2 linked regions of the Bradyrhizobium sp. WD16 genome follow. The protein of the gene in region 2 interacts with the protein of the main gene of each other region in a pairwise test. Links are inferred from orthologs where the notes say so. Each region holds a gene or a part of one and is shown on either strand. Other genes may lie near its edges.

Region 1 (15,729 bases), 1.8 Mb from region 2 along the record:
CGCGTTCGGGCCTGCTTCTGACGGGCCTCATCAACACGGTCGAGATCGCAGTTGTCTCGATCGTGCTCGGCGTCGTCATCGGGTTGATCCTCGTGTTCTTGAGGCTTGCGCCGAGGCGCGTTCTGTCGTGTCCGGCCACGATCCTGATCGAGTTCTATCGCAACACGCCGCCCATCGTTCATTTCTTCTGGTTCTTCTACGCTCTGCCCGTGGTGGCAAACATCAGCCTCGATCCTTTCGTCGCTGCGGTCCTCGCGCTCTCCACGCAGTCCGGCGCGTTTTATGCCGAAGTATTTCGAGGCGGGATTGTGTCCATCGAGCGCGGGCAGTGGGAGGGCGCAAAGGCGCTGGGCATGAAGCAATCGCAGCTGATGCGCCGCGTGATCATTCCGCAAGCTCTGACACGAATGTTCGCTCCGTTTGTCGAGCGCTCCTTCGAACTTACAAAGACGACGGCGCTGGCTTCAACGCTGGCTTACGCCGATCTCATGTACCAGGCGATGCTGGTCAACAGCGAAACCTTTCGTCCGCTCGAGGTCTATACGACGATCGCGCTGATGTACGTCGTTCTGCTGGTTTCCGCGAGCGCGCTCGCGCGCGTCGCCGAAGCGCGCATGACCGCTTATCGGCAATGAGGCCGTGGTCATGAGCTATCATTTCGATTTTGCGCTCGTCCTGCAGAGCCTTCCGGTTCTCCTTCGGGGATTGCTCGTCACGATCCAGCTCTGGGTGCCGAGCATCGCCGTCGGCCTCGGTCTCGGCTTCCTGCTGGCGCTGTGCCGGGTTTCGAAAACCCCGTTGCTGCGCGTTCCGAGCCTTCTCTATATCGAACTGTTCCGGGATACCCCGGTGCTGATCCAGCTGATCTGGTTCTACTATGCATTTCCGATCGTCATCGGTGTTCAGCTTTCGCCATTCGTCGCCGCGCTTCTGGGACTAAGCCTCAATACCTCGGCATATTCCGCCGAGATCTTTCGCGGTGGAATGGAGTCGATCGCAGCAGGACAGTGGGAGGGCGCGAAGGCGCTCGGAATGCGGCCGGCCGCCGTGTTGCGCCGGGTCGTGCTGCCGCAGGTGTTCAAGAGAATGCTCCCGGCGTTTACGAACCGGGCGATCGAGGTCGCCAAGGTGTCGTCGCTCGCGTCGGTGCTGTCGGTTCATGAGCTGATGTATCAGGGCCGATTGTTGAGCTCGACGTACTACCGTCCTCTTGAAATCCTCACCACTGTCGCCCTCATCTATTTTTTCCTGATCTATCCCGGCAGTTACATTTCAACGAAGCTCGAGCGCCGCATGGCAAGCAGAAGCTGATGACGAACGTCTGGAAAGAGTGCCATGTCTAAATCCATTCTTCGCGTCTCGAATCTGCAGAAGCGGTTTGGCGACCTGCATGTCTTGCGCGGGATCGAACTTGCCGTAGAGGCGGGCGAGCGCATCGCCATCATCGGCGGCAGCGGCTCCGGAAAGAGTACGCTGCTGCGCTGCCTCAATTTCATGGAGATCCCAACCTCGGGAACGATCGAGCTGGACGGTCAGATTCTGGGGAAGCCGGTCGGCGGGAGCCCCGACGAAAGGCGCTATCCGGAACGCGAGCTCTGCGCCGTTCGGGAACGCGTCGGCATGGTGTTCCAGCAGTTCAATCTGTTTCCGCATATGACGGTACTCGAAAACGTCATGGAAGGGCTGGTGACGGTCAAGAAAATGAAGAAACCGGAAGCGCGCGAATGCGCGCTGAGGGAGCTTCAGAAGGTCGGTCTTGCGGACAAGGTCGATTCGTATCCGAGCCGTCTTTCGGGCGGCCAGCAGCAGCGCGTCGCCATCGCGCGCGCGCTGGCGATGACGCCGGAGATCCTTCTATTTGACGAGCCGACCTCATCGCTCGACCCCGAGCTTGTCGGCGAAGTCCTGCGCGTGATCCGCGCGCTTGCCGACGAAGGGCGCACGATGCTGCTGGTCACCCACGAGCTCGGATTTGCATATCATTACGCGACAAAAGTGATCTTCCTCGCCGATGGCGTCTTCCATGAGGTGGGCACGCCCGAGGAGGTGTTGAAGCACCCAAAGCAGGAGCGCACGCGCGCCTTCCTCAGCCGTTTTACAGAGTTTTCCTTCTAACCGCGCAGCGGACATATCCGGGAGTCCCCAGAATGACGACACTGGCCACAAGCAGAACCAGCTCGCAGGGTTACGTCGACGATGATCGCAACGACAGCGTCATGATCTTCATCAACGGCGAATTCTTCAAGCGGGACGAGGCGAAGGTGTCGGTTTTCGATGCCGGGTTCGTTCTCGGCGACGGCGTCTGGGAAGGAATCCGTCTGGTCAACGGAAACATCGTCGCGCTGAACGATCATCTCGATCGCCTGTATGAAGGCGCACGCGCGATCGAGCTCGATATTGGTCTCACTCGCGACCAGATCGTCGAAGCCATCTGGTCGACTTTCAAGAGGAACGGCATGACCGATGGCGCTCATGCGCGCCTGATGATTACCCGTGGCCCCAAGAAGACGGCCAACCAGGATCCACGCTTTGCGCTGGGACAGCCGACCATCGTGATCGTGGCGGAGTACAAGACGCCAAGGCCGGAAGCGAAGGCCAAGGGGTTGAGCCTCTTCACGTCAACCATTCGCTGCAGCGGGCCGGACGTCTTCGATCTGCGGCTCAATTCGCACAGCCGGCTGAACTTCATCCAGGCGCTCATTCAGGCAATCAACGCAGGGGCGGACGAAGCGCTCATGCTCGATCCGCACGGGTTCGTGGCGAGCTGCAATTCCACCAACTTCTTCATTGTGAGAGGCGGCGAACTGTGGACCTCGACGGGCCGCTTCAACTTCAAGGGCATCACGCGTCAGAAGGTGATCTCACTCTTCGGTCGGGACGGCGGCGTGGTTCGCGAGCATGATTTCACGCTGGCCGAAGTGTACAGCGCATCCGAGGCATTCGTAACGGGTACGCTTGGCGGAATCACGCCGGTGACCCGGATCGACGGCAAAAGGATCGGACAGGGGGAGCCCGGCCCGGTCACGCGGCGGATCGCAGGTCTTTACGCTGAGTTTATTTCGTCCTGACAAGGCGCCGCCACGACAATGGTCATGCGCGATCCGCTCGGTGCGGCGAGGCCGGAAGGTGAAGGGCTGGCTGGATGGAGGGTGCCGCTTGTTCTGCGCGAATTCGTGCGCGCGGACGAGATATGGCTGGTGCTGCTCGCCGCAGGCATCGGCATCATCAGCGCGTTGTGCGTCGCTGCCATGGTGGCGTCGATCGAGGTAGTGCATCACGCCTTGTTCGCGATCGACGGCTACGAGGTCAGCGGTGCCGCCCATATCGATCCGTGGCGGGCCGCCGTGGTGCCTGTGGTGGGAGGACTTCTGCTTGGCTTCGTGAGCCTGCTCGTGGCGCGACGCGCGAAGATCGCTGTCATCGATCCCATTGAGGCGAACGCGCTTCGTGGCGGGAGCATTCCATTTCCCGGCAGTGTGCTCCTCGTCCTGCAGACCATGATTTCCAACGGATGTGGCGCGTCCATCGGCATGGAGGCCGGCTATACGCAGATAGGTTCTGCTGTCGCATCGAGATTTGGACAGATATTTCATGTTCGGCGCAGCGACTTGCGGACATTGGTCGGTTGTGGCGCGGCCGGTGCGATCGCCGCGGCCTTCGATGCGCCGCTGACCGGGGCATTCTATGCGTTCGAGCTGATCATCGCGAGCTATTCGGTCGCGACGTTGGCGCCGGTCGTTGTCGCGGCAATCGCGGCGGTCGGAACCGTGCGCCTCGTTCTCGCGCAGGTCTCGTTCCAGGTCGGGTTCGCTGGCGGCCTGTCCGTGTCGGATTATTCGCTGGTCGTCGTCCTGGCGATTCTCTGCGCGCTGCTGGGCATCGCAATGATGAAGACGGTGGCGCTGGTGGAGGCGGTATTCACCAGGAGCGGGCTGCCGCTTTGGGCGAGGCCCGCAGTCGGCGGAGCCTGCGTCGGCGGACTCGCGCTTGTCACACCGGCCGTCCTTTCCTCGGGGCATTCCGCGCTGCATGTCGGGTTCGATGCCTATTTCACGGCGCAATACCTGATGCTGCTGATCGGCCTCAAGGCGCTCGCGTCCGCAATCTCGATCGGCTCCGGTTTCCGCGGCGGGCTGTTCTTCGCCTCGCTGTTTCTGGGGGCGATGCTCGGCAAGCTTGTCGCGATCGGGTGGATGCTGCTGTTTGGCCTCAAGATTCCGACGCTGGTGGTCGGCATCGTGGGCATGTGCGCGATGGCGACGGCTGTGCTCGGGGCGCCCCTGACCATGGCGCTTCTTGCCCTCGAGACCACTGGCAGTCTGCCTCTCACCATCGCCGTTCTTGCCGCGGCCGTTATTTCGTCGATCACGGTGCGTCGGGCCTTCGGCTATTCCTTCGCGACATGGCGCTTTCATCTGAGAGGCGAGTCGATCCGAAGCGCCGCCGATGTCGGCTGGATCCGCGACCTGACCGTCGGACGGATGATGCGCACCGACATCCGAACCGTTCGTTCAGACAGCAGTCTCTCCGCGTTCCGCCGGGAGTTTCCGCTCGGGACGACTGAGCGCGTCATTGTCGTCGACCAGGCAGACCGATACCTCGGCATCATTCTTGTGCCCGAGGCTCACCGGGACAGCGCGGAGGCCAGCGAGATCACCGGTCTCATTCAGCACGCCGACACGGCGCTTCTGCCGGACATGAATGTTCGGGAAGCAATGAAGGCATTCTCCGACGCAGAGAGTGATGCCCTGGCGGTGATCGACGATTTTACGCATAAGCAGGTCGTCGGGCTGCTGACCGAACAGCATTCCTTGAGGAAATACAGCGAGGAGTTGGACCGCCGTGCCAACGAGGGCGTCATGGCCTAGTGCGGCGTCTCGCAATTGCCGATCGCCGTTGCGGCCAGTCTCTCGTCGGCAATTGCGAGACATAAGCCACACTAGCACTTTGATTTTGCTAGTGTCCCTATGTCTCCGAATGACCGTGCAATCGCGACTTGCACCGAGCGCGCTGCCGACCCCGAGCGCGAAGCGCTGCAGTGCAGCATTGTCGCGGACGGCGTCGCTCGAGGGCAGGGGATCGCTCATGGCATCGGTCGCCGGCATCGGTGATGGCGTTTGACCTCGGGCGTCAGGCGAGGTCGGCCTGTTCCGGGTGCTTGTCGAGATAGGCTTTCACGAACGGGCAGCGCGGCACCACCTTCAGGCCGTCGCGGCGGACCTGCGCCAGCGCATCCCAGACCAGCCGGCTGCCAATGCCGCGGCCGCCGAGCTCCTTCGGAACCTCGGTGTGGGTGAAGGTGATGACCCCGGGCGCAAGCTCGTAATAGGCCGCAGCGATGGAGCCGTCGACCGCGAGTTCGAAACGGTGTCCGGCGGCATTATTGACGACGTCGCTGCCCATGCGCTGCCCTCGTCAGAATCCTAGTGCGGCGTCTCGCAGTTGCCTATGCCCTTCGCGGCAAGCCCCTGTAGGCAATTGCGAGACATAAGCCGCACTAGCTTTTTGATTTTGCTAGTGTCCCGATGTCTCCGAATTACCGTGCGAGGGTGAGGCAAATGAAGCGGTAATTCGGACGTTCGTATCCCATTGCAGCAGGCGCTCCTACCGAACGTTGGAAACAAGGGGACGGTGGATTCATAGCAGTCTTGCAACCAATGCGGGGTCACCTACGTTGCATGGGAGACATACGCTGCGGGCTCCGGCCCGGCCGGTTTGGCAGCCGTTTGGGGCTCGCGGCGCAGGGACGGGGCGCTCAGCGTCTCGGCCGGATCCGGCCAGCCACTGCCGCTCCCCAAGGGAGAGGAGGCCACCGTGTTCAATATGCGATTCTTCGATACTCACCGGCCGTGGGAAGACTGGTTCGGCATGCTGGCCGGTCTCGTGATCGCGCTGTCGCCCTGGCTCGCCGGCGAGCACGGCAACGCCCTGGCGGTCGCGAACGCCCTGATTGTCGGGGGGCTGGTGTTCTTCCTGGCGCAGCTCGAATATGTCGTGCTGCGCCGCTGGGAAGAGGTGGCCGAAGCCGGGCTCGGCGTCTGGCTGGCGATGTCGCCCTACGTCTTCGGCTATGCCGGTGACGGTACCCTGCGGTTCTGGCACTCGACCCTGGCCGGCATCATCATCCTGCTGGCCGCGCTCGAGCTGTACCAGGACTGGGAGGTGAGCGACGAGGATCTGGCGCACCAATCGCGCGTGAAGCGCTGAGGCGGGCCGAAACACCCTGCGTCGCCAACGCCTCTCACCGGGACCGGCTATTCCGCCGCCTCGCCGGATTCCGCGCTGGCCGGCTTGCGCTTGCGGGAACGATTGGCCTTGGCCAGCACCGGCGCGAGGAATTTGCCGGTGTGGCTGCGCGGCGCCCTGGCGATATCCTCGGGCGGCCCCCAGGCGACGATCTCGCCGCCGCCGTCGCCGCCCTCCGGGCCGAGATCGATCACCCAGTCGGCCGTCTTGATGACCTCGAGATTGTGCTCGATCACCACCACGGTATTGCCCTGGTTGACCAGCTCGTGCAGCACCTCGAGCAGCTTGGCGACGTCGTGGAAATGCAGCCCGGTGGTCGGCTCGTCGAGGATGTAGAGCGTGCGGCCGGTCGCGCGCTTTGACAGTTCCTTCGCCAGCTTGACCCGCTGCGCCTCGCCGCCCGACAGGGTCGTCGCCTGCTGGCCGACATGGATGTAGTCGAGGCCGACGCGGTGCAGCGTCTTGAAGGTCTCGCGAATCCGCGGCACCGCCTTGAAGAATTCGGCGGCCTCTTCGACCGTCATGTCGAGCACGTCGGCGATCGACTTGCCCTTGAACAGCACTTCCAGGGTCTCGCGGTTGTAGCGCTTGCCCTTGCAGGTGTCGCAGGTGACGTAGACGTCGGGGAGGAAGTGCATCTCGATCTTGATGACGCCGTCGCCCTGGCAGGCCTCGCAGCGACCGCCCTTGACGTTGAAGGAGAAGCGGCCGGGCTCGTAGCCGCGCGCCTTGGACTCCGGCAGGCCGGCGAACCATTCGCGGATCGGCGTGAAGGCGCCGGTGTAGGTCGCCGGATTCGACCGCGGCGTGCGGCCGATCGGCGATTGGTCGATCTCGATGATCTTGTCGATGTGCTCGAGCCCCTCGATGCGGTCGTGGGGCGCCGGCGCGTCGCTGGCATTGTTGAGCTTGCGCGCGATCGCCTTGTAGAGCGTATCGATCAGCAGCGTCGACTTGCCGCCGCCGGAGACGCCGGTGACGCAGGTGAACAGGCCGAGCGGAATCTCCGCCGAGACGTTCTTGAGATTATTGCCGCGGGCGTTCACCACCTTGAGGGTGCGGCGGTGGTTCGGCGGCTTGCGTTCGGGAATGTCGACCGCGAGCTCGCCGGTGAGATATTTGCCGGTGAGCGATTTCGGGTTGGCCATGATCTCCGCGGGCGTGCCGCGGGCGATGATCTGGCCGCCATGGATGCCGGCGCCGGGGCCGACATCGACGACGTAATCGGCGAGACGGATGGCGTCTTCGTCATGCTCGACGACGATCACGGTGTTGCCGAGATCGCGCAGCCGCTTCAGGGTGTCGAGCAGCCGCGCATTGTCGCGCTGGTGCAGGCCGATCGAGGGCTCGTCGAGCACGTAGAGCACGCCGGTGAGACCCGAGCCGATCTGCGAGGCGAGACGGATGCGCTGGCTCTCGCCGCCGGACAGCGTGCCGGAGGCGCGCGACAGCGTCAGGTAGTTCAGGCCGACGTCGAGCAGGAAGGTCAGGCGCTCGCGGATCTCCTTGAGCACCCGGACCGCGATCTCGTTCTGCTGGGTCGAGAGCTGGTCGGGCAGGGCCGCGAACCATTCGCCGGCGGCCCTGACCGACAGTTCGGAGATTTCGCCGATATGCTTGCCGCCGACCTTGACGCACAGCGCCTCGGGCTTGAGGCGGTAGCCGTGACAGGCTTCGCAGGGAACGTCGGTGAAATACTTGCCCAGCTCCTCGCGGGCCCATTCGCTCTCGGTTTCCCGGAAACGGCGCTCGATATTGGTGACGACGCCCTCGAACGGCTTCTTGGTGTCGTAGGACCGGACGCCGTCCTCGTAGGAGAACTTGATCTCGTCGTCGCCGGAGCCGTAGAGGATCGCGTTCTGCGTCTTCTTCGGCAGGTCCTTCCACTTGGTGTCGAGGGTGAACTTGTAGAACTTGCTCAGCGCCTGCAGGGTCTGCAGGTAGTAGGGCGACGACGACTTGGCCCAGGGCGCGATGGCGCCCTTGCGCAGCGTCAGATCCTTGTCCGGGATCACCAGCTCGGCGTCGATATGCTGCTCGATGCCGAGACCGCCACAGGCCGGGCAGGCGCCATAGGGGTTGTTGAACGAGAACAGCCGCGGCTCGATCTCGGGAATGGTGAAGCCGGAGACCGGGCAGGCGAACTTCTCCGAGAACAGAAGCCGCTCCGGACCGCTCCTGTCGTGGATCTTGGCGGTCTTCTTGTCGGTCTTCTTCTCGCCTTCGCCGCCCGGCGGCGGATCGGCGAACTCGATCACGGCGAGGCCCTCGGCGAGCTTGAGCGCGGTCTCGAACGACTCGGCGAGCCGCTGGCCGAGATCGGGCCGCACCACGATGCGATCGACCACGACGTCGATGTCGTGGGGAAACTTCTTGTCGAGCGCAGGCGCCTCGGCGAGCTCATGAAACGCGCCGTCGATCTTGACCCGCTGGAAGCCCTTCTTGAGATATTCGGCGAGCTCCTTGCGATATTCGCCCTTGCGGCCGCGCACCACCGGCGCCAGCAGATAGAGCCGTGTGCCTTCCGGCAGCGCCAGCACCCGGTCCACCATCTGCGAGACCGTCTGGCTCTCGATCGGCAGACCGGTGGCCGGCGAATAGGGCACGCCGACCCGCGCCCACAACAGGCGCATGTAATCGTAGATCTCGGTGACGGTGCCGACGGTGGAGCGCGGGTTCTTGGAGGTGGTCTTCTGCTCGATGGAGATCGCCGGCGACAGGCCTTCGATCTGGTCGACATCGGGCTTCTGCATCATCTCGAGGAACTGGCGGGCATAGGCGGAGAGCGACTCCACATAGCGCCGCTGGCCCTCGGCATAGATGGTGTCGAACGCCAGCGAGGATTTGCCCGACCCCGACAGGCCGGTCAGCACCACCAGCCGGTCGCGCGGGATGTCGAGATTGACGTTCTTGAGATTGTGCTCGCGCGCGCCGCGAATGCGAATGGCGCGGCTGCTGGCATCGATCTGTCGTCGGCTCGCCTTGAGAACTTCGTCCATCAGTGGCAGTTCCGGATGCGCCGGCGGCGCTGATCTTGCGTGACATTCGCGCGCCGGGCGATCGCGAATGGAAGGCTGGTGTCCCGGTTCGATCGTTCGTAGAGCTCAACCAACCCGTCGGGGTGTATCGTCCATCGTCCCACAGCACCGCGATGCCCGGAAGTGCAGGTCGACTCGCGGCGCGAGTTGTCCAGTGAACATATCAAGAACATCGCCGCGCACCAAGAGCCGCGCATCAAGAGCCGCGCACCAAGAGATGCCTGCGCCCGGATCGGGGAGTGCAAGCATTGGGCCGCGACGAGTTCCGACGACAGCCAATGGGGTGAGTGAACCCTATGTGGTTCAGGTCGGTGCGAAGGGCAAGGGCGGCCGGTGCCGCGCCGCGCCGATAGCCGCAATGAATATCCGGGCAGGAATACCCCGGCGGCAACGGGGCCGACGAGTACCGGCAAAACGACAAGACGCCAAACGAAGAGCCGCCAAACGAAAAAGCCCGGCTCGCGGGAGCCGGGCTTTTGTGGTGGTCCTGAACCGGAGTCCTCGGTGGAGAACCTCAGTCAGTATGCGTCAGGACTTCGCTCAGTACTTCGCTCAGTACCTGGCGACGACCGGGCCGCCCCAGTTGAAGCGGTAGTTCAGGCCGGCCTTCACGCTGTGGACGTCGTCGCGGTAGCTGACAACGCCGCCGGCGGCCGGCACCGAGATGTTGGTGGTGCCGAAGTTGTAGTACTGGTACTCGACCTTGGCCGACCAGTTCGGGGTGAACAGGTACTCGAGGCCGGCACCGACGGTGTAACCGGTGTCCTTGCGGCTGACGGCGAAGGCGAGCGGCGCACCGGTGGCGGTGTTGAACACGTTCACGTTGTCGTTGTTGCCGCGGAAGGCGAGACCGCCCTTGGCGTACAGCAGCGCCGGACCCCAGGTGTAGCCGAGACGGCCGGTGACCGAACCGAAGTCGCTGCTGCGGCCCTGAACGGTGAACGGCACCAAGGCAGGCGGCGCGGTGAACAGCACGTTGGTGGTGTCGCGCGCGGCCCAGGTGTATTCGGCTTCGATACCGAGCACCCAGTTCGGGGCGAACTGATAGTCAGCGCCGCCCTGCACACCGCCGGCGAACCGGCCGTCGCTGCCGTAGATGTTGTCGCTGCCGTTGAAGGCGCCACCGATGTGACCACCGATGTAGAACCCGGTCCAGTTGTAGATCGGGGCCGGCACATAGGCCGGAGCCTTGGTGTAGGTACGGGCCGGAAGGTCGGCGGCAAAGGCCGAAGCCGTGCCCAGCGCGACCAGCGCCACGCTACCCAGCAAAATCTTCTTCATCGTTCTCTCCACTTACATCTCCGCCGCAACTGGCGGCGCAAATCCCAAGAAACAATCGTCGCAAGCGCCGATGTTGGGAACACCATAGTCCAATCCGGATCGAAAAGCCGTCTCCCAAATGCAACACCTCGTCACGAAGTGACTCCGACTAAGTTTAGGATTTGTTTAGCATATTTCCGCCGGTGGAGGCAAAATCCGCGCATCTTTTGACACATTTCGGGCAGCGCAGGCACCCTGCCGGTGCTTCAATGCCGCCCTGGCTGGTGGTTTACATCGGCGGCGGAACATAATAAGAACGATGGGCCCCGCGGTGCGATGCTGGGCGTGGAAGTGTGGATAAGGCGGCGCCGGTGGTCGCGCAGCCGAGCCGGAGCGGCGCCTGGCAGGTTATAGGGTCGGGACGGAGAACCCCGCCGCGAGCCGGCTTGGGTGTGTCGATTTGGGTGTGTGAACGGAGAGTGCGATGGCGGGAAGCGTAAACAAGGTCATTCTGGTCGGTAATCTGGGCGCCGACCCCGAAATCCGGCGCACCCAGGACGGACGCCCGATCGCCAATCTGCGGATCGCCACGTCGGAAACCTGGCGCGACAAGAACACCGGTGAGCGCAAGGAAAAGACCGAGTGGCACCGCGTCGTGATCTTCAATGAGGGGCTCTGCAAAATCGCGGAGCAGTACCTCAAGAAGGGCGCGAAGGTTTACATCGAAGGCGCTCTGCAGACACGGAAATGGACCGACCAGAGCGGAGTCGAGAAGTACTCGACCGAGGTGGTCCTGCAGGGCTTCAATTCGACTCTGACCATGCTCGATGGGCGTGGCGGCGGCGGTGGCGGTAGCTTCGCCGATGAGGGCGATTTCGGTTCCAGCGGGCCGTCCTCCGGGGCGCCGCGACGGGTGTCCTCCGGCAACCCCAGCCCCAGCCGTGGCGGCGGTGGTGGCGGCGACATGGACGACGAGATCCCGTTCTGACGGGGACGTTTTCCAGCGGCGGGCGTTGCGTCCGCTGATCCTTGCGCAGCAGTTTTGCGGCCGGCGTCGATAGCGGCGCCGGCCGTTTTGCTTTTGGGGTGCTTTTGGGCTGCTTTGGGGCGGAGGCGACGCCGCTGCGCGTCAGATTTGCTCAGCCTCAGATTTGCTCAGCCGAAGGCGCTGCGGGCGCCGTCGAGAATGAACTGGACCGCGAGCGCGGCCAGAACGATGCCCAAAAGGCGCGACAGGACGACGTTGCCGGTGATGCCGATGGCGCGTGACACCCGCACCGCTGCCATGAAGGCGAGGGCGCAGAGCAGGCCTGTCACGGCGATGATGGCGATCAGCGATGCCAGCGCCGCCGGCGTTGCCGCCTTGCCGGCGAGAAGCAGGGTTGCGGTGATCGCGCCGGGACCGGCGATCAGCGGAATGGCGAGCGGGAAGGCGGCGACATCGCGGACGTGCTCGGCCACGGCGTCCTCGGCCTGGCGGGTGTCGCGGGCCGGGCGCCAGCCGAGCACCATGTCGAACGAAATGGCGAACAGCAGGATGCCGCCGGAGATCCGGAATGCCGGCAGCCCGATGCCCAGGCGATCCAGCAACCAGCTTCCGGCCAGCGCCGTTCCGGCGAGAATGGCGGACGCGATCGCCGCGGCGCGCAGCCCGGTGGCGTTGCGCACACGCGGCGGCTGGTTGTCGGTGACGGCGAGGAAGGCCGGCGCGATGCCGATCGGGTCGACCACGACGAGCAGGGTGACGAGGGCGGTCAGGGCATCGTTGAGCATGCGCAATGTCCTCGGCGGGCCGCCTTCCGGATGCCGAGCGATAGAGTGCCGCAAGGAGCGCCGCAAGCGGTCCGCACGGCGCTGCTGCCGAGATCTCCCGGCTAGTGTGGCGTCTCGCAATTGCCTACCGCCTTCGCGGCAACCCTCTCGTAGGCAATTGCGAGACATAAGCCACACTAGCACTTTGATTTTGCTAGTGTCCTTTATGTCTCCGAATTACCGTGCGAGCGTGAGGCAAATGGAGCGGTAATTCGGAGACAGGACACTCGTGTGGCGTCTCGCAATTGCCTACCGCCTTCGCGGCAACCCTCTCGTAGGCAATTGCGAGACCTAAGCCACACTAGTGTGGTGGATCTGACGCTCGTTTCAGTATTGCAGCGAGTTCTTCGAGCGCGCGTCAGATCCAAAACCACACTAGAATCATAATGATGCTAGTGTGGCGTCTCGCAATTGCCTATGCCTTTGCGGCAAGCCTCTCATAGGCAATTGCGAGACATAAGCCACACTAGCTTTTTGATTTTGCTAGTGTCCCGATGTCTCCGAATGACCGTGCGAGGGTGAGGCAAACGAAGCGGTAATTCGGAGACGGGACACTAGTGTCCCCTTGTTTCCAACGTTCGTATGAGCGCCTGCTGCAATGGGGTACGAACGTTGGAAACAGGACACTCGCACTCTGATTTTGCTAGTGTCCCTATGTCTCCGAATGACCGTGCGAGTGCGAGGCAAACGTAGCGGTAATTCGGAGACAGGACACTAGCGATAAGCAGCTGACTTAATTGGATTTTATAGGCCGTTTCGGCGGCGAAAGGGGTTGGTGCGGGGCTCTGAATCGCCTATATCTCCCGGACTGATTCGTCGTGGGGATTTTTGCGTTTGGCCGATCAAGATAATCCGGAATCCGGCGCCTCCGGGCCGGTCGACATCCGCCCGGTTTCTATCTCCGATGAGATGAAGCGATCCTACCTCGATTACGCCATGAGCGTGATCGTGGCGCGGGCGCTGCCGGACGCGCGCGACGGCCTCAAGCCGGTGCATCGGCGCATTCTCTACGCCATGCACGAGAACGGCTTCGACTGGAACAAGGCGTATCGCAAGTCGGCCCGCACCGTCGGCGACGTCATCGGTAAATACCATCCCCATGGCGACCAGTCGGTCTACGACGCCCTGGTCCGCATGGCGCAGGACTTCTCGATGCGGGTGCCGCTGGTCGACGGCCAGGGCAACTTCGGCTCGGTCGACGGCGATACCGCGGCGGCCATGCGCTACACCGAGTCCCGTCTCACCAAGGCCGCGCACACCCTGATCGAGGACATCGACAAGGATACGGTCGATTTCCAGCCCAACTACGACAGCTCCGAACGCGAGCCGTCGGTGCTGCCGGCGCGCTTTCCCAATCTTCTGGTCAACGGCGCCGGCGGCATCGCCGTCGGCATGGCGACCAATATCCCGCCGCACAATCTCGGCGAAGTGATCGATGCCTGCATCGCGCTGATCGACAATCCCGCGCTCGGCATCGACGACCTGATGGGCATCGTGCCCGGGCCGGATTTCCCGACCGGCGGCATCATTCTCGGCCGCCAGGGCATCCGCGCGGCCTATCACCTCGGCCGCGGCTCCGTCATCATGCGCGGCAAGGTGACGATCGACACCATCCGCAAGGATCGCGAGGCGATCATCATCTCGGAGATCCCCTACCAGGTGAACAAGGCGGGGATGGTCGAGCGCATCGGCGATCTCATCCGCGAGAAGAAGATCGAGGGCATCGCCGACCTGCGCGACGAATCCAATCGCGAGGGCATGCGCGTCGTCGTCGAGCTCAAGCGCGACGCCGTCCCCGAGGTGGTGCTGAACCAGCTCTACAAGTTCACCCCGCTGCAGACGAGCTTCGGCGCCAACATGGTGGCGCTCGACGCCGGCCGGCCGCAGGTGATGAACCTGAAGGACCTGCTGACGCTGTTCGTCGCCTTCCGCGAGCAGGTGGTGACGCGTCGCACCAAGTTCCTGCTCAACAAGGCCCGCGACCGCGCCCATATCCTGGTGGGTCTCGCCATCGCAGTCGCCAATATCGACGAGATCATCCGCGTCATCCGCACCTCGCCCGATCCCGCGACCGCTCGCGACACCCTGATGTCGCGGGACTGGCCGGCGGCGGACGTCGCCGCCATGATCACGCTGATCGACGATCCGCGCCATCACCTCAATGCCGACGGCACCGCTCGGCTGTCGATGGAGCAGGCCAAGGCGATCCTCGACCTGCGGCTGCAGCGGCTCACCGCACTCGGCCGAGACGAGATTTCCGACGAACTCGACAAGCTCGCGGCGGAGATTTCCGATTATCTCGAGATCCTGCGCTCGCGCGCCCGCGTCCAGGCCATCGTCAAGGACGAGCTGGCGGCGGTGAGGGCCGAATTCGCCACGCCGCGCCGCACGGTGATCGTCGACCAGGAGGGCGAGGTCGAGGACGAGGACCTGATCCAGCGCGAGGACATGGTGGTGACCGTGTCTCACCTCGGCTACGTCAAGCGCGTGCCGCTATCGACCTATCGCGCGCAGAAGCGCGGCGGCAAGGGCCGATCCGGCATGCAGACCCGCGACGAGGATTTCGTCAGCCGGCTGTTCGTCGCCTCGACCCATTCGCCGGTGCTGTTCTTCTCCTCGCGCGGCCAGGTCTACAAGGAGAAGGTGTGGCGCCTGCCCATGGCGGCGCCGAACGCCCGCGGCAAGGCGCTGATCAACATCCTGCCGCTGGAGCAGGGCGAGCGCATCACCACCATCATGCCGCTGCCGGAGGACGAATCCTCCTGGGCCAATCTCGACGTGATGTTCGCCACGACCGGCGGCAACGTCCGTCGCAACAAGCTGTCCGATTTCGTCGATGTCCGCCGCTCCGGCATCATCGCCATGAAGCTCGACGAGGGCGAGGCCATCGTCGACGTGCAGATCTGCACCGAGCATGACGACGTCCTGCTCACCACCGCCGGCGGCCAGTGCATCCGCTTCCCGGTCACGGACGTGCGTGTCTTCACCGGCCGTACCTCGATGGGCGTGCGCGGCATCGCGGTCGACAACGACACGGTGATCTCGCTGTCGATCCTGCGGCATGTCGAGACGACGTCCGACGAGCGCTCGGGCTATCTCAAGATGCGCCGCGCCGTTGCCGGTGAAGCTCTGGCCGGTGAAGCTCTGGCCGGTGAGACGGCCGTCGACGAGGCCGCCGAGGCCGAGGGCGAGGAGACGAACGGCGCCATCCAGCTCTCCCAGGAACGCTATGTGGAGATGTCGGCGCAGGAGCAGATCGTGCTGACGGTCTCGGTCAACGGCTACGGCAAGCGCACCTCGTCCTACGAATACCGCACCACCGGCCGCGGCGGCAAAGGCATCGTCGCCATGTCGGTGAACGACCGCAACGGCA
Region 2 (15,567 bases):
GCTGCGCGGCCTTGCCGCGTCAGGTTGGCATCTGTGCGCGCTGATGATGCGGATGCTCTACGACGGTATGCTGCATCGGACCGCCTCGCTCGGCGCGCCCGGCGTCAACGAGCTGAAATGGCTGGTGCCGCTGCGCCCTGGCGACGACATCACGCTGGATCTCCATGTGCTGGAATCCCGCGTCTCGCGCAGCCTGCCAGGGGTCGGGATCGTCACCTTCCGGGCCGAGGTCCGCAACGCATCCGGCCAGCAGCTGCTCGAGGCAGTCTGGCCCGCGATGATGGGACGGCGCGACGCCTCCGCCACCGATTGAAGAGCCGGTCATGCCCTATTTCGATGATCTCAAGGTCGGCCAGCGCACCGAGCTCGGCTCCTTCACCTTCACCGCCGAGCTGATCAAGCAGTTCGCGCGTCAATTCGATCCCCAGCCGTTCCATCTCGACGAAGAGGCGGGGCGGGCCTCGCTGTTCGGCGGCCTGGCCGCGTCCGGCTGGCACGTCGGCTCGGTGGGGATGAAGCTGCTGGTCGCCAAGCGGCGCAGCGAAATGGAGGTCGCCGGCGACGGATCCGGCGAGCCGCCGATGGGGCCGTCTCCCGGATTTCGCGAGCTGAAATGGCTCAAGCCGGTGCTGGCCGGCGATACGCTGGCCTATGCCTCGGAGATCGTCGAATTGCGGGTATCGGGGTCACGGCCGCAATGGGGCATCCTCAGTGCCCTGACCACGGCCACCAACCAGCGCGGCGAGCTGGTCTATTCCTGCATCGGCACCGCTTTCGTGCCGAGGCGTACCGGCTGAGGCCGTCTCGCTCGCCCAGGGCAGGGTTAAAGCTTTCGTTAAGATTTTACACAGATGGTGCCGTCGGACGTTTTTTGTCGCCGGGGTTTCGAACCCGTTGTGGCGAGGCCCGACAAAACAACGAGAAAACGGGGACAAGACCATGGCGGACCGTGTCGGTCTGAAGATTGTCGGCTTCATCTTCGCCACCGTGACGCTGGCGGTGATGCTGACCACGGTACAGGTGGTCAAGAGCCAGGCGGATAGCGGCTACACGCTCGACGGCAGCGCTTCGGCGTCTTACGCTCGCTGAGCCGACCGAAGCGCGCACCGATCTGAAAGCATCGACCAGAACACGCCGATCGGAACACATCGACTCGAGCGTATCGACTCAAGCGCGCTGGCCGAAGTGTTCAGGCCCCCGGCGACCCAGTCCCCTTCTTTTTTCCCCCAATGAAGGCCCGACCGTCGCGCGCTGTCGCTGTCCGCTCTGCGATGCCGTGGCGCCGTTGCGGAGCCTCCCTCGATCAGCGGCTCCAGGCGAATGCCATGACCAGAATGGCGGCTGCCAGCAGAGCCACGAAACGGATGATGATCTTGCCCATGTTGTGCGCCGCCGGCGGCGCGACGGCGATGGGATCTGAATCGCTTGGCCGGATTGATTTCAACTGCGAGCCCGCCCTCGGTACGACTGGTACGGCGGACATTGGCGCCGCGCTGGAACGTTGGTCGCGCCGGAGGCGGCGCTGGTTCACCGGGGAGGTTTGGTGGTGGGGCAGCTCAAACTGCTTCGGCCCAAACGAAAACCGCCGCCCCGAGGGCGGCGGTTCGTGCATTCTAGTGTGGCGTCTCGCAATTGCCTACCGCCTTCGCGGCAACCCTCTCGTAGGCAATTGCGAGACATAAGCCACACTAGCACTTTGATTTTGCTAGTGTCCTGTTTCCAACGTTCGTATCCCATTGCAGCAGGCGCTCATACGAACGTTGGAAACAAGGGGACACTAGCATCATTATGATTCTAGTGTGGTTTTGGATCTGACGCGCGTTCGAAGAACTCGCTGCAATACTGAAACGAGCGTCAGATCCACCACACTAGTGTCCCGATGTCTCCGAATGACCGTGCGAGGGTGAGGCAAACGAAGCGGTAATTCGGAGACGGGACACCGGGGACCGGCATCAGGACTGGCGCACGCTTTCGGCGGCGCGCTTCCACTGCGCGACGTTGTCGGCGATCATCCGGGTCGATTTCATTGCGGCCTGGCTGAGCTGGGCATAACCGGCGATCTCGCGCTGGACACGCTGGCCTTCGTTGTGGAGCAGGTCGCGGAGCGCTTCGAGCTCGGAGACCAGGTTTTCGATCTCGCTCAACGAGGTGCCGGCGACGCGCTGGATCAGCGAATTGACGCTGTTGACGGTCGCCTCGGCGGTGGTGTCGAGCGCAGGCTCTCCTGAGGGGGCAGTCCCGACTCCGGGCCGCCGCAGATAGGCGACGTCGTTACGGACGAAGTCGCGGATGCCGGCCTCGACCTCGGTCACGGCGGCGAGATTGGCCTCGGACTCGAGAGGCTCGGTCTTTTCCGGGCGAGTGGCGTTCATCGGCTGTGTCCTCTTTCGTGTGTCTAAGCATGTTGGCAGGGCGCCAGCGCGGTTTGTCCCCCGCACGACGACGTCAGGCGGTCATCAGTTCAGTCGAATTTGACGATAGCGCGGCCAAGTTGCGGCGCTTGACCGGCATTCCCTCGATATCGATCGGAATTTAAGGTTTTCGTTATCAACAGGTTATCGTCGCCGGGCGTTTCTCTACCAGGTCGTCTTGAAGCCCGCCGTAAGACTTTTGCTCAAACCACCCGTGGAGGTTTCGCTCACCGTGCCGGCCACGGTGATGTCGCCGAACAGCTTTTGCTCGGCGCCGACCCGGCGCAGCCATTTCTCGGTGCCGTCGAGCGTTTCGCCGGCGATCAGGCTGGTTCCAGTGGTGTTGAAGTTGAATTTGGCCGATCGGTCGGCCTCGATGCCGGACACCGTGCGCCCGCCGAACCGGGGCAGCACGGTCTGCTCGATTCTGCTGTAGCCGCCCTGGAGCGTCAGCGAGGTGGCGTTGCCTTCCAGCGGCAGGGTCTTGCTGATCGAGGTGCCGAGCCTGCTCTGGTCCTGGGTCGGATCGACGCGGGCCTCGATCGCGGTCTTGTCCCACAGCGAACCGAGGCCGGGCGCCGTCATGGCGGCCCAGGCGACGCCCGAGGATTCCCACAATCGGCCGTCGCTGGCGAGCTTCTCCGGTAAGGGCACGCTGGTCTGGCCGTCGGCGACGGTCATGTCGGCGCCGATCCGGGTCTCCCACAGCGGCAGCAGTGGCTGTTTGACGCTCAAGGCCGTCGCGCCCGGCCGGTCACTGCGCGACCAGGCCGCTCCACCGCCGTCGCTGCGAGCGGTGCTGCGCTTCGGCCGCTCCCGCGGCCCGGACGGGCTGCTGTCGAGCACGCTCCAGTCGACGGCCGCAGGATCGGGCAAGGCGCTGGCGGTGTCCTTGGTTTCAGCGGCGGCGTCCTTGGCCTCGGCAGCGGACTGTTCGTCTGCGGCAGCCGGCAGCGTCTCCGGCCTGATGAAGGCCCAAGGGTCAGAAGGCGGATCGGTGGCGGGATCGGAGCCGGGTTCGCCTGCCTGCGCCGGTGGCGCCAGCGTCATCACGAGCAGGAGCGCGAGGACCGGCCGACAGATCAGACCGCGAGAGATGGATCGGACACACATGGAAGCGTGATGCGAGTAAAAAGCGTGAATGCCAACAGTGATGCAAGCCAGGATCCAGGAAGCCCCCTAGTGCCCCCGATGTCTCCGAATTACCGTGCGAGGGTGAGGCAAACGAAGCGGTAATTCGGAGACAGGACACTAGCCATAGCCCAATATTTTGCCAAATTGTGTCCGGGCGGAGTCGCAACGGGCGGCATTGCGGTCGGGCAGGATGTCAGGCGGGGCGATGGCGGAACCAGGTGAGCATTCCGTGATTGTCGTCGGCGTTTGATTGTCGTCACCGTGGAGGGCACGACATGAAGAAATACGCACTGGTTATCGCGGCGGCCATTGCGCTGGTTGCGGCGGCCATTCCGGCCAAGGCCGCACCGGCCGCCACCGACGAGGGTCGTCAGCATGCCATCCCGGTCGTTGCCAACCTTGATATGGGAGGTCATTGCGGGGGACGGCATCATGGCCGGTCCTGACGGGTTTTCGTCGCGCGCATGACAACGGCCTCGCGATGCGAGGCCGCCTTTCGCTTTGCCGTTGTGTTGTGATCAGACGGCCGTCGGCAGATGGATCGGCTGGCCGAGGGCCTGTTCGACGAGATCGAAGGTGTCGAGCAGCATGCGCAGCGAGATCAGTCGCCCATCCTTGAATCTCGCGAACGTAGCCGCGCGTACGCTGATCGGCTGGTTGTGGTCGCGGGTCGTCAGGCTGAAGCGGGTCAGGACCGAGCCTTGCTCGTCGCCGAGTACGACCTGCTCGCGCTCGTAGCGGCGGATTCGCACATTGTCGGCGATCTGCTTCAACGCCTCGAGCGCGGCAGCCTTGCCGCGCCGGGCGCCGAGAAATGGAAACATGTCGATCGGGCCGTAGATCGCCCATTCGACATCGTCGTCGACCAGGGCCGCGACCGCAGCGATCTGGCCGTGATCGATGGCCCCGCGCAATGCATGCGACAAACGCCAGAGGCTGTGCTCTGTCATTGGGATAGGCTCCGGAAATGGCTGCTGTCGAACAGCAAACGGCCCTCGCGGCGCCAGAAAACGGCGCCGGGGCAAGAGTTGCTGCATTCCAATGTCATTCGTATACAAACGGCACTGCCGCGCCACCAGTGTATTTATTGCAATGCATAAATGCGATCGCATGGGCCGGCGTTCAGCGGTCGCTCATCTAGTGGTTGTATGTTACCGGGGCGTTGAGTGGGGCGTGTTCAGGCGTGCATGGCCGCCGCCAGTTCGAGGGCGAATTCGCCGGTGAGGTCCCGCCCGATCAGTTGCTGCACAAGGTCGAAGGAATCGAAGTAGGCGCGGTGCTCGAAGATGCGCCCGCCGCTCAGGGTGAAAAATTCGCCGGCCGAGACCTGCACGACGCGGCCGTCGCGACGCTTGGCGAAAGTCAGATCGCAGATCGTTGCCACCCGCAGTCCATCGGCGGCGATGAAGCGCAAGACGTGGCGGCGCTGGGTGAAGCGCTGCTGCTGGATGCGAATGATTTCGCCGAGCCAGGCGCGGCCCTGCTTCAAGCCGAGATGCGGAAACAGATCCACGGGCGCATGCGTGAGCGAACTCACCCCCTCATGACAACATGCCTCGGCACCGGCGATGTCGCCGGCGTAGAAGGCATCCAGAAACTTGATCACGCATTCGCGCGCTGACCGTGTCGACATCGACGAACCGAACCCTTGGTCTGAGATCCGGGCTCGACATCGGACAGATCGCTGCGACGATCAAGTTCAATACCAGTAAAATGTTACCGATCGTGCAGGATGACGGCGCCGCCAGCGAGATTAACGTTATTGCCATGCCGACAATTGGACGCACAATTAGCGCTTCTTGAATCTTCCGCGCTGGCCGGGTGCGCCGCCCGACGAACGCGGCGCGTTGCCTGGACGCCAGGGACGCGATTCCGGCCCGGGCCCCATCTCATCGAGGTCGGGCTTGCGCGCGCGTGATGACCGCGGCGGCAGATTGGCTGCGTCGCCATATTTGCGCGCGCCGCCATAGGCACCGGCCTTGCCGGCGACGACGCGCTGCTTGACGGTGGGATCGTCGACCACGGCGAGTTCGGTGGCGCGCAGGCGCTTCACCTCGTCGCGCAGTCGCGCCGCCTCCTCGAAGTTGAGATCGGCGGCCGCTTCCCGCATGCGGGTTTCGAGGTCGGCGAGCACCGCCTCGAAATTGTGGCCGATGCTGACGACGTCGTCGGCGAGGCCGGCTTCGCCGACGTCCACCAGCACGTGGTCGCGCTCGTAGACGCTGTTGAGGATATCGCCGATCGACTTCTTCACGCTTTCGGGTGTGATGCCGTTGGCGACATTGTAGGCGATCTGCTTCTCGCGGCGGCGGTCGGTCTCGGCGATGGCGCGCTCCATCGAACCGGTCATCTGGTCGGCATAGAGGATCACCTTGCCGTCGACGTTGCGCGCGGCACGGCCGATCGTCTGGATCAGCGAGGTCTCGCTGCGCAGGAAGCCTTCCTTGTCGGCATCGAGAATGGCGACCAGCGCGCATTCGGGAATGTCGAGGCCCTCACGCAGCAGATTGATGCCAACCAGCGCGTCGAATGCGCCGAGGCGCAGGTCGCGAATGATCTCGATGCGCTCGATGGTATCGATGTCGGAATGCATGTAGCGCACCCGGATGCCCTGTTCGTGCAGGTATTCGGTGAGATCCTCCGCCATGCGCTTGGTCAGCACGGTGACGAGGCTGCGATAGCCCGCCACCGCGGTGGCACGGACCTCGCCCACCAGGTCGTCGACCTGGGTGCGTGCGGGGCGGATGTGGACGGGCGGATCGGTCAGGCCGGTTGGACGGATCACCTGCTCGACGAACACGCCGCCGCTCTCGTTCAGCTCCCAGCCGGAGGGCGTCGCCGACACCGCGACCGACTGCGGCCGCATCGCGTCCCATTCCTCGAAACGCAGCGGGCGGTTGTCCATGCAGGACGGCAGACGGAAGCCGTATTCGGCGAGCGTCGCCTTGCGGCGGAAATCGCCGCGGAACATGGCGCCGATCTGCGGCACGGTGACGTGGCTCTCGTCCATGAAGACGAGGGCGTTGTCCGGCACGTATTCGAACAGCGTCGGCGGCGGCTCGCCCGGCCTGCGGCCGGTGAGATAGCGCGAATAATTCTCGATGCCGGCGCAGCTGCCGGTCGATTCCATCATCTCCAGATCGAAGGTCGTGCGCTGTTCGAGCCGCTGGGCCTCCAGCAGCCGGCCCTGGGCGTTGAGCTGGTCGAGCCGCAGCTTCAATTCGGCCTTGATGCCCTTGATGGCCTGGAGCAGCGTCGGCCGCGGCGTGACGTAGTGCGAGTTGGAATAGACCTTGATGAATTCCAGCTCGTCGCTCTTGTGGCCGGTGAGCGGATCGAACTCCTCGATGCTCTCGACGGTGTCGCCGAACAGGTTGACGCGCCAGGCGCGGTCTTCGTAGTGCGCCGGGAAGAGGTCGATGGTGTCGCCGCGGACGCGGAAGGTGCCGCGGCTGAAGTCGGCGCTGGTGCGCTTGTATTGCAGGGCGACGAGGTCGGCGATGATCTGCCGCTGGTCGATGCGATCCCCCCTCTTCAGCGCGAAGGTCATCGCCGTATAGGTCTCGACCGAGCCGATACCGTAGATGCAGGACACCGAGGCGACGATGATGACGTCGTCGCGCTCGAGCAGGGCGCGGGTTGCGGAGTGCCGCATCCGGTCGATCTGCTCGTTGATCGACGAATCCTTCTCGATATAGGTGTCGGTGCGAGGAACGTAGGCTTCCGGCTGGTAATAGTCGTAATAGGAAACGAAGTACTCGACGGCGTTGTCGGGGAAGAAATTCCTGAACTCGCCGTAGAGCTGGGCGGCCAGCGTCTTGTTGGGCGCGAGGATGATCGCCGGGCGCTGCGTCGCCTCGATCACCTTGGCCATGGTGTAGGTCTTGCCCGAGCCGGTGACGCCGAGCAGGACCTGGGTGCGGTCGTTGCGCTCGATCCCTTCCACCAGATCCTTGATCGCCTGCGGCTGGTCGCCCCTGGGCACGAATGGCGACTTGATCTCGAAGCGGACGCCGCCTTCGGATTTTTCCGGGCGCGGCGGCCGGTGCGGTGTCCACACCTGCAGGCTGCCGTCGCCTCTGCGGAACTCCGGCCGGCCGTCGCGGATCAACGCTTCCAGTGCCTCGGCGGTGGCCTTGACGCCGAGTGCCTCCATCTTGTTGCGCGCCGGCCGCGCCAGCGTGTCGTCGTCCTCGACGTCGAGGCCGAGTTGGCGGGCGAGCTCCGGATCCATCACCGGCACCGTGGCGGTGGTGCCGTAATTGGCCTGGGGCGCTTCGCCGAAACCGTCGCCACCGGGCAGACCAGACGGCTGGCCCTGCGCGGCCTTGGTCGAGGCGCGGGCGCGATGCACTGCCGCCTCGCTGTCGCGGCGGTCGCGCGACGTCTCCGGCGGCGGCTGCAGGCCGGTCTGCGAGCCGACGCCGCTTTCGCCGCGATTGATCGCGGGATTGAGCAATTCGGCCAGGGCCGGCGCGATCGGCTGCACGTCTGGACGATGCGCCTTGGACTTCGGCGTCCGCGGCGTCTTGTTCTTGTCGGAGGGGGCTGCCATGGCGCCAATATGGGTCCAATCGCCGGGCTTTGAAAGTCTGCCTGCGAAGGATGGGGACACCCGCCGAATGCGCAACCCGATGGAACTTGGCCCCGCTCGAAAGGCGCCAGGCGCCCGCTCATCGCGACGGGCGCGAACCGTCTCCTCGCCGCGCACTCCTGCGCAGCAGCTGCGGGATTGACTTCGCCGGCCGAATTGAGTGAAGTGCCGCCAGTTGCATGCAAACGCATGAAGTTTGCCGGAGGACCATGCCGATGATCGACCTGCATTACTGGCCGACCCCGAACGGCCACAAGATCACGATGTTTCTCGAGGAGACGGGCCTGCCCTACAAGATCATTCCGGTGAACATCGGCGCCGGCGACCAGTTCAAGCCGGAATTTCTGGCGATTGCGCCCAACAACCGCATGCCGGCGATCGTCGATCACGCGCCGGTGGACGGCGGCAAGCCGGTCGCGATCTTCGAATCGGGAGCGATCCTCACCTATCTTGCCGAGAAGACCGGCAAGTTCCTGTCGAGCGATCTGCGCGTCAAATACGACGTCCTGCAATGGCTGTTCTGGCAGGTCGGCGGTCTCGGCCCGATGGCGGGGCAGAACCATCACTTCGGCACCTATGCGCCGGAGAAGCTGCCTTACGCCATCAATCGCTATGTCAACGAGACCAACCGTCTCTATGGCGTCATGAACAAGCGTCTCGCCGATCGCGAATTTCTTGCCGGCGATTATTCCATCGCCGACATGGCGAGCTATCCCTGGGTCGTACCGTGGAAGCGCCAGGGTCAGAACCTCGATGATTTTCCGCATCTCAAGCGCTGGTTCGAGACCATCCGGGCGCGTCCGGCCACGGAGCGCGCCTACGCGCTCACCGAAAAGATCAATCCGGATGCCGCGGCCGGCACCATCAGGACCGAGGAGCAGCGCAAGGTGCTGTTTGGTCAGACCGCTGCGGTCGTCAAGAACTGAAAAGGAATGAAATGGGGCTGAAACTGTTTGAACTGGTGGGCGCGGAGGCCGGTCGGCCGTTCAGCCCCTATTGCTGGCGCATCCGCCTCGCGCTCGCCCATAAGGGTCTGGAAGCCGACAGCATTCCCTGGCGGTTCACGGAGAAGGCGCTACTTGCGCCATACAACTCCGAGAAGGTGCCGGTGCTGCTCGATGGCGACAGGGCCGTGGCGGATTCCTGGGCGATCGCCAACTATCTCGAGGATGCTTATCCAGATCGCCCGTCGCTGTTCGGGGGCGACGGCGGCCGCGCCATGGGCCGCATGATCAATGCCTGGGCCGATACCGTCACCGTCGGCGGCATCTTCCCGCTGATCGCCGTCGACATTGTCGGCCATCTCGCGCCGAACGATCAGGCTTATTTCCGCCAGACGCGCGAGGCCCGGCTGGGCAAGCCGCTGGAAGAGGCGATGGCGACGCGCGACAGCCGGGTGGAGGATTTCCGCAAGTCGCTGGATCCGCTGCGGCTGACTCTGCGTGCCCAGTCCTTCATCGGTGGCGCTGCGCCGAACTACGCCGACTATGCGGTGTTCGGCGGTTTTCAGTGGTCGCGCGTCGTCAGCCCGTTCAGGCTGCTCAAGGAAGACGATCCCGTCCATGCCTGGCGCCAGCGCCTGCTCGACGCCTTCGACGGCCTCGCCCGCAAGTGCGAAGGCTATCCGGTGTGAGCGGACGTCAGCCGGCCCGCCGCGCGCCGCGGCCGGCTGACGCCGCGGCGAATATGGCTCCCGGCCGCCTGACGATCTTCGCGTAGCGCTCGGTCTGGTTTTGGCGATAGGTCGTGCCATTCGCCACGACTGCCGATCAGTTGGGCTCGACCCACAGAGGTGTAGCAGGGCTGATCCATGGCGCTGGGACATGCCGCCCGACACCGAATTGGGCGTGGACGATTCCGGCCTTGTCGGGACCCGGCGCATCGCCGTCGGGCCCCGCCTTCGGGCAGGCTGGTTCAGATCGAAATCAGAACGGCAGCCCCACATAGTTCTCCGCCAGCAGGCGCAACGCCGTCTCCGACGAAAAGAGATAATTGAGTTCTGTTTCCTGGAGCTTCTGATCGTAGGAAATCTGCTCGGGAAACCGATGCAGAAGCGTCGTCATCCACCAGGAGAAGCGCTGGGCTTTCCAGATCCGTGCCAGCGCGCGGTCGGAATACGCATCGAGGCCCGCATCCGACCCATTGCGATAATGATCCAGCATCGCATGGTAGAGATGGTAGATGTCGGACGCCGCACTGTTGAGGCCACGCGCACCGGTCGGCGGCACGATATGGGCTGCATCGCCGGCGAGAAACAGTCGGCCGTAGCGCATGGGTTCGGCGACGAAGCTGCGCAGCGGCGCGATGCTTTTCTCGATCGAAGGGCCCGTGATCAACTGCCCGGCGACCGAGGACGGTAGCCGCCGCTTCAACTCGGCCCAGAATTCATCGTCCGCCCACTGGTCGAGCGTATCGGTCAGGGGCACCTGCAGGTAATACCGGCTCAGCACCTGCGAGCGCAGCGAGCAAAGTGCAAATCCGCGATCGTGCTTGGCGTAGACGAGTTCGGGCGAGACCGGCTTGGTCCGCGACAGGATGCCGAGCCAGCCGAAGGGATAGATCTTTTCGTGCTCCCGGATCTTGTCCGCAGGGATCGACTTCCGGCTGACGCCATGGAAGCCGTCGGCGCCAATGACGTATTCGCAGTCGACCCGGTGCGTTTCGCCGTCCCGCGTGTACGTGACGAAAGGCCGATCGGTCGTCAGGTCGTGGAGCGCGACGTCCTCGGCATTGTGGACGACCATGCCTCCCGCACGATCGCGGGCGTCGTAGAGATCGCGCGTCAGCTCCGTCTGGCCATAGACGACGACCGAATTGCCGCCGGAGTATTTATGCAGATCGACCCGATCGAGGATGCCGTCATGGGCAATGAAGAAGCCGTGATGGATCTCGCCTTCCCGATCCATCCGCTCGCCGCACTCGGCTTCCCGCATCAGCTTGGCGAAGCCATGCTCCAGCACGCCGGCGCGGATGCGTCCGAGGACATATTCGCGCGTGTGTTTTTCGAGCACGATATTCTCGATGCCGCGCAGATGGAGCAATTGCGAAAGCAGCAACCCCGATGGCCCGCCGCCGATGATGCAGACTTGAACCTTCATGTGACCTCCCTGTCGATGCAGGGGGGGTCTAGATCATCGGCGCGCCGAATAGGATGGATAATTCCGACTATGACTTGGACAAATCAGACGTCTTGGATCGATCGTCGGCTGTTCGCCTCGCCGCGTCGGCCACCGCCCTCAGGCAGGCCGGGCAGAGGCAGTCCTCGTCATTCGTCGGCAGCGGCAGGCGTGCGCTGATATCGTTGCACCAGCAGCCGCCCGACAGGTTGCAGCCGAACACGGTGCCACACCGCGGACAGGCCGTCCGGCGCTCGCCCGCTGCGTTCCGCCCTGACGAAATTGTCATGACCGCCACCGCATTTTCGACCAATCCTTCATGTCGGGTTCATCACGCGCTTCTCTATAGTCCGTCCGGTCACGAGGGCGACGGCCCCAACTAACCGGTGGAATGGGACGAGATCAATGGCCCGCGATCCGCAACTGGCCCTGGTGGCGCTGAACAGGTTCGGATTTGGTGCACGGGGCGGCGCCTCGGGCGACTACGTTGCTGCTGCTTCCGACCCGCGCGGCTTTGTCAAAGCCGAGATCGGCAAGCCGGGCGCGGCGCTGCTCGAAGTCCCGGGGCTGTTGCCGACCCCGGTCCTGGCGCGCCAGCTGTTCGACTATCAGGAGGAGGTCCGGAAGGAGCGCGAGGCCAATGCCAAGCTCGCGGCCCTTGCTCTGGCCTCCGGCTCCTCCGCAGCGGCCGTCGCCGGCAACGAAACCTCCGCCCCGTCCGTCAGCCAGTCTCCGCCGCCGCCCCGTCCGCTGCCGCCGAAACCGCTCGACGTCGTGCAGCGGACCTATCGCGCCGAGGCGCTCGCCCGCATCCAGCGAGCCAGTCTTGCCGAGGTCGGCATCGTCGAGCGCCTTGTGGCGTTCTGGTCCAATCATTTCTGCATTTCGATCACCAAGGGGCAGCCTGCTCACATCTGGGCGGGCTCGTTCGAGCGCGAGGCCATCCGCCCCCACGTGCTCGGCCGCTTCGCCGATATGCTCGAGGCGGTGGAGCAGCATCCGGCCATGCTGTTCTTCCTCGACAACCAGCAGTCGGTCGGCCCCGACTCCCGGGCCGGCCAGAACCGCAAGCGCGGCCTCAACGAGAATCTCGCCCGCGAGATCATGGAACTGCATACGCTCGGGGTCGGCAGCGGCTACAGCCAGGAGGACGTCACCACCCTCGCGCGCATCATCACCGGATGGACCTTCGCTGGTCGCGACGGCAAGCTGGGCGAGCCGGGCAGCTTCGCGTTCAACGCCAATGCTCACCAGCCGGGGCCGCAGACGCTGCTGCGCCGGACCTATGCCGACACCGGCGTGACCCAGGGCGAAGCGGCGCTCGCCGATATCGCCCGCCATCCGGCCACCGCGAAATTCATCGCCACGAAATTCGTCCGCCATTTCATCGCCGATGATCCGCCGCAGGCGCTGGTCGGAACCCTGGCGCAGGTGTTCGCGACCACAGATGGCGACCTGCATGCGATGACGTTGGCATTGCTCGATTCCGACGAGGCGTGGCAGGCGCCGCTCACCAAGCTGCGCAGCCCTTATGAATTCCTGGTTGCGTCCGGACGGCTGCTGTCGCGCATCCCGGAAGAGCCGGGCCGCTATCTCGGCCCGCTCAACATGCTCGGCGAACCGCTCTGGGGACCACCGGGGCCCAATGGTTTCGCCGACACCGTCGCGGCCTGGGGTTCGCCCGAGGGGCTGAAGCTGAGGCTCGATGTCTCGGCGCAGATCGCCTCGCGTATCGCCGACACCGTCGATGCCCGCGACCTGCTCGAGATCGTTGCCGGATCCGCCGCGTCAAGCGACACGCGGCAGACGGTCGGCCGCGCCGAATCGCGCCAGCAGGCGCTGGCGCTGTTGTTGATGTCGCCGGAATTCCAGAGGAGGTGAGCCATGTCGCCGTTCGGGATCGAGCCGTTCGGGCCGAAACAGGCCGGGAGCACCGAGGACGAAGCCAGCCGCGGCTTCCGCACGACGCGGCGATCGCTGCTGCTCGGCGGCGTCAGCTTCGCGGCCTGGGCGTACCTGCCGAAATTCGCCCGCGCCGCCGGCGCGCGCGATCCGCGCCTCGTCGTCATCATCCTGCGCGGCGCGCTCGACGGTCTTGCCACCGTGGCGCCGCTCGGCGATCCTGATTATGCCGCCCTCCACGGCGCCATTGCCCTGAGCCGCGACGGCTCGCACGCAGCGCTGCCGCTCGATTCCTTCTTCGCCCTGCATCCGGCGATGCCGGAATTCGCCCGCATGTATCGCGACGGCAAGGCGGCGGTGGTGCATGCGGTCGCGACCTCCTATCGCGAGCGCTCGCATTTCGACGGCCAGGACGTCCTCGAAAGCGGCTTTCCGGGGCCCGGCCGGGTGCAGTCCGGCTGGCTCAATCGCGTCGTCGCGGCGCTGCCACGGGGCGCTCCGGTCGCGAGCGCGCTCGCCATCGGGCCGGTGGCGCCGCTGGTGCTGCGCGGCGCCGCGCCCACGGTGGGCTGGGCGCCCGCGGCCATGCCGCAGGCCGACGACGACACCATCATGCGCCTGCTCGATCTCTACAAGCACCGCGACCCGGCGCTGGCGGCGGCCTTCGCCCAGGGCGTGCAGATCGACAGGATCGCCAAGCGTGACGAAGATGCCATGAGGCCCAAGCCCGGGATCGATGCGATGCGGGTTGCCGCGCGCGGCGCTGCCCGCCTGATGGCAGCCGACGATGGCCCGAGGATCGGAGCGCTGGCCTTCGATGGCTGGGACACCCATGCCAACGAAGGCGGTCCGGTGGGACGGCTGGCACAACTGCTCGGCGGGCTGGACGGCGCGCTGGCCGATTTCGAGAGCGGCCTCGGCGGGCATTGGAACGATACGGTCGTGGTCGTCGCCACCGAATTCGGCCGCACGGCGCGCATCAACGGCACCGAAGGTACCGATCACGGCACCGGCACCATCGCACTGCTTGCCGGCGGCGCGGTGAAGGGCGGGCGTGTCATCGCCGATTGGCCGGGCCTTGCTGCGGCCAGCCTCTACGAGGGGCGCGATCTCAAGCCGACCACTGACCTGCGCGGCATCGTCAAGGGCGTGCTGCAGGACCATCTCGGCCTGAGCGAGCGGGTGCTGGCGAGTGCGGTCTTCCCCGAGAGCGAGGCCGTCCGGCCGGTTCGCGGCCTGATCGCCTGATCGCCTGATCGCCTGATCGCCTGAGCGGCGACAGCGGCGTGCATCATCGACGTTGCTGCGGTGGAACGGAGTCCTCCGCCGAGCTAGTGTCCCGTTTTCAGCGTTCGTATTCCTTTGCAGCAGGCGCTTCTACGAACGTTGGAAACAGGACACTAGTGTCCTGTCTCCGAATTACCGCTTCGTTTGCCTCACCCTCGCACGGTAATTCGGAGACATCGGGACACTAGCAAAATCAAAGTGCTAGTGTGGCTTATGTCTCGCAATTGCCTACGAGAGGCTTGCCGCAAAGGCGGTAGGCAATTGCGAGACGCCACACTAGCTCACCGCCTCGACGGCGGGCAGTGGTTTCGCCGTGTTGAGGGCCGTCAGGTCGCCAGCGCCGGCTCGGAAGACGGGGCGGGCTGCGGCGCGGGAGGAGCGAGGCCGGGGCGGCGCCGCGCCGCTGCGGTCATGCGCCGAACCTCGGTCTCGGCGGCACGGGCGATCGCCTTGCGATCGGCAGAGACATCATAGGCGACGGCTTCGCCCCAGCTCACGGTGACATCGACAGCACCGCTGCGCAGCACACCGAGCATGTGGGGGATCAGTTCGAGATCGCCATACCAGGCGAGGCGATCGCGCAGGGCGCGGCCCGTCGGCACGCCGCCGATCCCGGTATAGGCGATGGAGAGCGGCTGCACCGTGACGCTGTCGTGATGGGCGGAATTGCCGAGGGTGTGATGGACCGCGCCGACCAGCGCCGAGCGGAACGGCAGCACGCGGTTGCCGTCGCTGGAGGTGCCCTCGGCGAACAGCACCACCGCGTCGCCGCCGCTCAGTCTGTTCGCCATGGCGGCGGCGGCCTCGCCGGTCTTGTGCCGCCGCTCGCGCTCGATGAACACCGTGCGCTGCAGCTTGGCCAGCCAGCCGAACACCGGCCACGACGCCACTTCGTGCTTGGCGACGAAGACGGCCGGGGTCGTCGCCGTGATAACGATGATGTCGAGCCACGAGACATGATTGGAGAGGATCAGCAGCGGTCCGTTGGCGGACCGGCGGCCGATCTGGTTGATGCGGATGCCGAGCAGGGCACAGACGCCGCGATGGAAGATCTGCGGCACAAGGCGTTGCAGCGGTGAGCGAAACAGCAGCCCCGCGAGTTGGAACGGTAGCAGCGCCAGGG

Evidence for each region.
Region 1: the proteins of uvrB (region 2) and uvrA interact in binary tests that used the Escherichia coli proteins (3 or more experiments, as listed by UniProt). The link is inferred for Bradyrhizobium sp. WD16 from one-to-one orthologs.

Annotation. Positions count from the first base shown.
Region 1 is NZ_CP028908.1:4,614,091-4,629,819, forward strand. The notes cover bases 6,055-9,551. They hold uvrA (excinuclease ABC subunit UvrA), read right to left. Parts: upstream 9,246-9,551; coding sequence 6,255-9,245; downstream 6,055-6,254. Other genes in these bases: DB459_RS21385 (SPW repeat protein), read left to right, coding at 6,055-6,207. In the rest of the region: DB459_RS21355 (amino acid ABC transporter permease), read left to right, coding at 1-635; DB459_RS21360 (amino acid ABC transporter permease), read left to right, coding at 646-1,311; DB459_RS21365 (amino acid ABC transporter ATP-binding protein), read left to right, coding at 1,336-2,115; DB459_RS21370 (aminotransferase class IV), read left to right, coding at 2,148-3,068; DB459_RS21375 (chloride channel protein), read left to right, coding at 3,093-4,868; DB459_RS21380 (GNAT family N-acetyltransferase), read right to left, coding at 5,131-5,403; more of DB459_RS21385, read left to right, coding at 5,824-6,054; DB459_RS21395 (outer membrane protein), read right to left, coding at 9,837-10,565; DB459_RS21400 (single-stranded DNA-binding protein), read left to right, coding at 11,029-11,532; DB459_RS21405 (MarC family protein), read right to left, coding at 11,700-12,317; gyrA (DNA gyrase subunit A), read left to right, coding at 13,191-15,729. UniProt on the Escherichia coli protein: The UvrABC repair system catalyzes the recognition and processing of DNA lesions. UvrA is an ATPase and a DNA-binding protein. A damage recognition complex composed of 2 UvrA and 2 UvrB subunits scans DNA for abnormalities.
Region 2 is NZ_CP028908.1:2,853,003-2,868,569, forward strand. What follows is about bases 5,135-8,469. They hold uvrB (excinuclease ABC subunit UvrB), read right to left. Parts: upstream 8,101-8,469; coding sequence 5,335-8,100; downstream 5,135-5,334. Other genes in these bases: DB459_RS13280 (nuclear transport factor 2 family protein), read right to left, coding at 5,135-5,151; DB459_RS13290 (glutathione S-transferase N-terminal domain-containing protein), read left to right, coding at 8,355-8,469. Also shown: DB459_RS13240 (MaoC family dehydratase), read left to right, coding at 1-313; DB459_RS13245 (MaoC family dehydratase), read left to right, coding at 324-797; DB459_RS13250 (hypothetical protein), read left to right, coding at 940-1,089; DB459_RS13255 (hypothetical protein), read right to left, coding at 1,304-1,444; DB459_RS13260 (hypothetical protein), read right to left, coding at 1,953-2,372; DB459_RS13265 (hypothetical protein), read right to left, coding at 2,577-3,524; DB459_RS13270 (hypothetical protein), read left to right, coding at 3,821-3,991; DB459_RS13275 (nuclear transport factor 2 family protein), read right to left, coding at 4,064-4,495; more of DB459_RS13280, read right to left, coding at 4,723-5,134; more of DB459_RS13290, read left to right, coding at 8,470-9,065; DB459_RS13295 (glutathione S-transferase family protein), read left to right, coding at 9,077-9,772; pobA (4-hydroxybenzoate 3-monooxygenase), read right to left, coding at 10,065-11,237; DB459_RS13305 (cysteine-rich CWC family protein), read right to left, coding at 11,305-11,544; DB459_RS13310 (DUF1800 family protein), read left to right, coding at 11,661-13,136; DB459_RS13315 (DUF1501 domain-containing protein), read left to right, coding at 13,140-14,405; DB459_RS13320 (1-acyl-sn-glycerol-3-phosphate acyltransferase), read right to left, coding at 14,771-15,567. UniProt on the Escherichia coli protein: The UvrABC repair system catalyzes the recognition and processing of DNA lesions. A damage recognition complex composed of 2 UvrA and 2 UvrB subunits scans DNA for abnormalities.